2 linked regions of the Colwellia sp. M166 genome follow. The protein of the gene in region 1 interacts with the protein of each later gene in a pairwise test. Links are inferred from orthologs where the notes say so. Each region holds a gene or a part of one and is shown in the gene's direction. Other genes may lie near its edges.

What was found.
Region 2: the proteins of recJ (region 1) and FGD67_RS11640 interact in binary tests that used the Escherichia coli proteins (3 or more experiments, as listed by UniProt). The link is inferred for Colwellia sp. M166 from one-to-one orthologs.

Annotation. Positions count from the first base shown.
Region 1 is NZ_CP040755.1:1,257,498-1,261,076, reverse strand. What follows is about bases 313-3,302. They hold recJ (single-stranded-DNA-specific exonuclease RecJ), read left to right. Parts: upstream 313-929; coding sequence 930-2,675; downstream 2,676-3,302. Other genes in these bases: dsbC (bifunctional protein-disulfide isomerase/oxidoreductase DsbC), read left to right, coding at 313-754. In the rest of the region: more of dsbC, read left to right, coding at 1-312. UniProt on the Escherichia coli protein: Single-stranded-DNA-specific exonuclease.
Region 2 is NZ_CP040755.1:2,549,955-2,553,238, forward strand. Bases 1-2,990 are described here. They hold FGD67_RS11640 (DNA topoisomerase III), read left to right. Parts: upstream 1-515; coding sequence 516-2,465; downstream 2,466-2,990. Other genes in these bases: glpK (glycerol kinase GlpK), read left to right, coding at 1-422; FGD67_RS11645 (ExeM/NucH family extracellular endonuclease), read left to right, coding at 2,679-2,990. Also shown: more of FGD67_RS11645, read left to right, coding at 2,991-3,284.

The DNA of each region.
Region 1 (3,579 bases):
CCTGTTAAGTTTGGCCAACAATGTCAACGCGTATGTTGAGCCAACAACCTCAGTTGCAAACAGTGTTATGTTAGCTACAGCACAACCTGTAGCTTTTGATGCAGTAAAAGCAAAACTAACTAATACCTTAGGGCTTGATGTTGCTAGCATTAAACCATCTCCTATGGCTGGATTGGTTGAAGTAGTTACTGATCAGGGCTTATTTTATGCTAGTGCTGATGGTGAATTTTTATTGCAAGGGAAAATGTATGGTCTAGGTAATAATGTGACTAATTTGACCGAAGCAAGCTTAGCATTAATACGTATTGAGGGGATGGCGAAATTCTCCGATGCCATGATTGTTTTCCCAGCAAAAGATGAAAAGTATGTGGTTACTGTTTTTACTGATATTACCTGCGGTTATTGTCGTAAAATGCACGAACAAATTGAAGATTATAACGATAAAGGTATTACTGTGCGTTACTTAGCGTATCCACGTGCAGGAGTAAAAGACCGTACGGGTAATTATTCTCAAGGCTTTAAAGATTTACGCTCAATTTGGTGTCATGAAGACCCTCAACAAGCCCTAACCAAAGCAAAAACTGGCGCTGATGTTGCCGCCCGTATTTGTGATAAACCCATTGAAGAAGAGTTTAATTTTGGTCGTCAAGTGGGAGTTACCGGAACGCCAGCGATTATGTTAGCCAACGGCATGATGGTACCTGGTTATCAAGAGCCAAGTAAATTATTTATGTTATTGGAAACTACTTTATAAAGTAAACCATAGCTATATCCATACCGCATGTGGCTTTCAGGACGTTTGAACGAACTCTGCTTCTTGAAGTTTTATGGAAACAGATTATTTATCTAGAAAATGGCAAGTTAATGACTTGCCATTTTTGTCTCTACTATTCTCATTATTAGTACTATTTATTTAAGAAGAGTGATTGATGCAAAAAGAAATTATTCGTCGAGAACACATTAGTGATGAACATTTACCCAGTTCGCTTCATCCTATTGTCCGACAAATATATGCCCGTCGTGGCGTTACTTGTAAAGAACAGCTTGAGTTAACGGCCTCACATTTATGTCCCGTTGAAACATTAAAAGGCTTACCTGAAGCGTGTGAACTTTTATATCAGGCACTAAAAGGGCAAAAAAATATTACCGTGATTGGTGATTTTGATGCTGATGGTGCAACCAGTACGGCACTCATGATGGAAGCATTACAAATGCTTGGCTCAAGCAATCACCACTTTTTAGTACCTAATCGCTTCAAGTATGGTTACGGTTTAACTCCTGAAATTGTTGATATTGCTGTATCACAAGGTGCAGAGGTTTTAGTCACTGTTGATAATGGCATTAGTTGTATGGCAGGGGTTAAAAGGGCGAAAGCGTTAGGATTACAAGTGCTGGTTACCGATCATCACTTGCCCGGTGCCACAACGCCGCCTGCGGATGCAATTGTTAACCCTAATCAAGTGGGGTGTAACTTTGCCAGTAAATCGTTAGCTGGGGTCGGGGTCGCTTTCTATTTTATGTTGGCATTAAGAAAGTATTTACGTGAACAGCAATGGTTTGAGCAGCAAAATATTAAAGAGCCAAATATTGCGCAATTACTCGATTTAGTCGCCTTAGGGACGGTTGCGGATGTGGTGTCACTAGATGCTAATAATCGTATTTTAGTCGAACAGGGTTTAAAACGTATTCGTGCGGGTGCAACACGGCCAGGTATTCAAGCCTTAATTGAAATAGCCGGTAAGAATCAACAAAAATTAGTAGCGAGTGATTTTGGTTTTGCATTAGGGCCAAGGATTAATGCAGCAGGGCGCTTGGATGACATGGCTTTTGGTATCAATTGTTTATTAGCGAAAGATTTGTCAACGGCAAGGGTGATGGCGGCAGATTTGGATGACTTAAATAAAGCGCGTCGTGAAATAGAGCAAGGCATGCAAATCGAAGCTGAGCAAGTACTCGCGAGTTTACAGTTTAGTGAAGAAAATTTACCACACGGTATTAGTTTATTTCATGCTGATTGGCATCAAGGTGTTATTGGCATTGTCGCCGGACGGTTGAAAGAAAAGTATCATCGACCGAGCATTGTTTTTGCTAAAGGCAGCGATAAAAACGTTGCTGATACAAATAACAATAGCGATGAAATTAAAGGCTCTGCACGTTCTATTCCTGGTTTACATATTCGTGATTTATTAGAATATATCGATAGCCAACATCCGGGGATTATTGCAAAGTTTGGTGGTCACGCTATGGCCGCAGGCTTATCAATAGCTAGAGAGCAATTTGAAAGCTTTTCGATGCTATTTGAGCAATATGCTCAGCAATGGTTAAGCCAAGAAGCTTTAACTGGAGTTCTAGCTTCAGATGGTGAATTACTGACTCGAGATATGACATTGACCTTCGCTCAGGTATTACGAGATGCTGGCCCATGGGGACAAAACTTCCCTGAACCATTATTTGATGATGTCTTTACGTTAGTACAGCAACGTATTGTTGGAGAAAAACATTTGAAATTAGTGGTAGAAAAAGATCAGCAAATATTTGATGCCATTGCCTTTAATGTTGACATTAAACGTTGGCCTGATCATCAAGCGAAGCAAGTTAAGCTTGCTTATCGTCTTGATATCAATGAGTTTCGTGGTAAGCAGTCGGTGCAATTAATGGTCGAACAATTAGAATAGCGTTTAGTGTCAGCATAAATGGCTAGTGCTACTAATAATATTTATGTTTTTTAGCTCAAAAAATATCGTAAAAAGGCGATTTGATCAGCCAAGCAAGCATTTATTTCATTGCATAATTAGGCTACAATGCGCGACTATTTTACCCTTAGGTCTTTAGCTGTGACTTGGTCACCAAAATCATATGTTAGAAGTTAATCCAGTACTTAATAAAATTAAAGAAATTCGCGAACGCACCAATATGCTTCGGGGGTACCTTTGACTACGACCAAAAGTCAGAACGTTTGGTTGAAGTTGTTCGTGAATTAGAGTCTGCTGATGTTTGGAATGACCCTGAGCGTGCACAAGCCCTAGGCCGTGAACGAGCCGCATTAGAAGCTGTGGTTGAAACCATTGATGAAATGGATTCCGGCTGTGAAGACATTGAAGGCTTAGTTGAGCTGGCGGTTGAAGCTGACGATGAAGAAACTTTTAATGATGCTGAAGATGAAACACAAGCATTAGAAGCTAGTCTTGAAAAATTAGAATTCCGTCGAATGTTTTCCGGTGAACAAGATGCTAATAACTGTTATTTAGATATCCAATCTGGCTCGGGCGGCACTGAAGCACAAGATTGGGCCGAAATGTTGATGCGGATGTATTTACGTTGGGGGGAAGCTAATGGCTATAAAACAGAAGCCATTGAAGTTACCGATGGCGATGTTGCGGGTATTAAAGGTTGTACCATTAAATACACCGGTGAGTATGCCTTTGGTTGGTTACGTACCGAAACCGGCGTGCATCGTTTAGTACGAAAATCACCGTTCGACTCAAGTGGTCGTCGTCATACCTCATTTGCTTCGGCATTTATTTATCCTGAAATAGACGATAATATTGAAATTGATATTAATCCCGCTGATTTACGTAT
Region 2 (3,284 bases), 1.3 Mb from region 1 along the record:
ATTGGCAACCAGATGCACGTGGTGCAATTATAGGTTTAACGCGCGATTCTGGTATTAAAGAAATAGTCAGCGCTGGCTTAGCATCAGTGGCGTATCAAACGCGTGATTTATTAACGGCAATGGCACAAGACGGTATTAAAACTACGCAATTACGAGTAGATGGCGGTATGGTGGTGAATAATTGGTTGCTACAGTTTTTAGCTGATATTTTAGCCATTACCATAGAACGACCAAAAATTACCGAAACGACCGCCTTAGGTGCTGCACTATTAGCGGGCTTGCAACAGGGGCTTTTTGACAGTATTGAACAAGCGGCACAGTCATGGCAGTTGCAGGACAAGTTTGACAGAAAAATGGCTGAAGACAGTCGAAATCGGCACTATCAAGGTTGGTTAACAGCACTGCAGCGAGTTATCGATTAACATTAAGTACACTTTACTGTATAAATAAACAGTTTTAAGTGCTAGGCTAGCTAATAAGTTTAATAGCTTTTACTGCTCAGATAAGTATTCATCTTGAAATTATATATTGCTGAAAAACCAAGCTTAGGTCGAGCAATTGCCGCGGCATTACCTAAACCACAGAAAAATCATCAAGGTTATATCGAGCTTGGTAATGGCGATGTGGTGAGTTGGTGTATCGGCCATATTCTCGAGCAAGCTAAGCCAGAAAATTATGATCCGGCCTTTAAAAAATGGCAAATGGCTCATTTACCGATTGTGCCTGAGCAGTGGCAATTAAAGCCCAAAACGCAAACACGTGCGCAACTTACCGTATTGCGAAAACTGGTCAAGCAAGCCGATGAAATTATTCATGCTGGCGATCCCGATCGAGAAGGACAGCTGTTAGTCGATGAAGTGATCGATTTTTTAAAGGTGCCGGCGAAGAAGAAGCAAAATATTAAACGTTTATTGGTCAGTGATTTAAATTTACCTGCGGTGCAAAGGTCACTTGCTAATATGCAAAGTAACCAGTTATTTATGCCATTGTCGATATCGGCCTTAGCACGTTCTAGAGCTGATTGGTTATACGGTATTAATTTAACGCGAGCCTATACAATTCAAGGCCAAAAGGCTGGTTTTAACAGTGTGTTATCGGTTGGCCGAGTGCAAACCCCCTTGCTAGGTTTAGTGGTACGACGCCAACAAGAAATTGATAACTTTGTTGCTAAAGACTTTTATGACGTGCACGCGCATTTAACAAGTAATACTCAAGAATACTTTATTGCTAAATGGCAGCCAAGTGCAGCTTGCCAACCTCATATGGATGAAGAAGGTCGTGTCCTTAACCGTGCTTTAGCCGAAAATGTTGTGCGTCGTATTGAAAACCAGCCAGCGGTAATTAGTTCGGTCAATGAGCAACAAAAAAAACAAGCTGCACCTTTACCTTATAGCTTATCAGCCTTACAGATTGACGCAGCAAAAATTTACTCACTGAATGCAAAATTGGTGCTAGATGTATGTCAGGCTTTGTATGAAAAGCATAAGTTGATCACTTATCCGCGTTCAGACTGTCGCTATTTGCCAAAAGAGCATCATGGCCAAGCTAAGGGCATTATTGCTATGCTCGTTAGTGCAGATGATAGCTACTCCTCATTTGCACAAGGGGCCAATAGCTCGTTAAAAAGTAAAGCCTGGAACAATGCCAAAGTTACCGCTCATCATGCCATTATTCCGACTGAAAAATCGCCATCGAAATTATCGTTAAATCCATTTGAGAAGAAAATTTATTTTCTTATTGTTCGACAATACTTAGCGCAGTTCTATCCAGTTTATCAATATAATCAAACTCGCGTTGAAGTGCTTATTGCTGGCGGTAAGTTTTTAGCCAATGCTAAAACGCCTATTGCTCAAGGTTGGAAAGTATTATTTCAGCGGGCAAAGAAAAAGCCAGAGACAGTAAAACAAGGGAGTGATGATGATGTTGAACAGCAATTAGCGCATCAACTATTACCGAAGTTAGTTGAAGGTGAAAAAATATTGTCTCGTCATGGAGAATTAATTAGTCGTATTACACAAGCACCTAAACATTTTACCGACGCTAGCTTGTTAAGTGCTATGACAGGTATTGCTCGATTTGTCAGTGATCATGAGATTAAAAAACTCTTAAAAGAAAATGATGGCTTAGGTACGGAAGCGACCCGTGCAGGGATTATTGATTTACTCTTTAAGCGTGATTATTTGCAGCGACAAGGAAAAAATATTCATGCAACAGTTGTTGGTACATCGTTAATCAAGGCCTTACCTGTCGCTGCGACTATGCCCGATATGACCGCACACTGGGAAGCAACATTGACCAATATTAGTGAGAAAAAAAATCGCTACCAAGATCTTATTAATCCTTTAACAGCGACCATAGCACAGATGATTGCACAATCTGAGCAACAATCTTTTGCACAATTACCTAAAGTTGCTTTTAAAGGTAAAATAAAAGCGAAGAAATACAGCGCACGAAAAAAAGCATAATAAAATAAAGTTATATTTTTTTGCTGTTATGTCATTAAAATTAACTAAAACACACTTTGCTAACTCTCTCTCAATAGACATCAATTCAAAGTAATATTTACTTACCAAATGGTCAGTGGTTAAAAAACATTCACTTTTCTTTAACAATAACTTAACATTTAACATACAGAATGCCATTAGGCATTTTGCATAATAATAATTTGGGGAGTGTGTGTGGTGAATATTTTTTTGCGGAAAAAGTTCAGCAGTGTTAAATCAAGCTTAGCAAGTACAGTGGTTTTTACTATTTTTACCGGTAGTGTGCTAGCTTCATCAATGGCTAACGCGGATGAAATATGGAGTGAAAACTTCGATGCGGTAAGTATTGATGGCAAAGGGGCCGTTTTTAATCAAGTTGATTTAACTGATGTAACCAAATGGTCAATTGATGTTAGTTCAGCAGAGCTTACAGCGACATCAGATTGGTTTAAAGTCAACAATGGAAAGTTTGAAGGACGAGATTTAGACGGTATAGCCATGTGGCAGTCAGAAGCTATCAACATTAGCCGTTTTTCTGATATAACTTTGGCAGTAAATGCCGCAGAGAATGGTGATCACGAAAGTACTGATTTTATAGATGTTGCTTATGCTATTGACGGTGGAGTATTTAATACCATAGATAATTGGCAAGGTAAGGGGAGTGCATCACACACCTTAATTGATGATTTTACCAGTGAAACCATCACCACAGCTATTGCTGCAGGTAATTCGTTAGTTATTCGTATTAGCATGAAAAATAATGCCGGCACTGAATACATAACTTTTGATAATGTCGTGGTT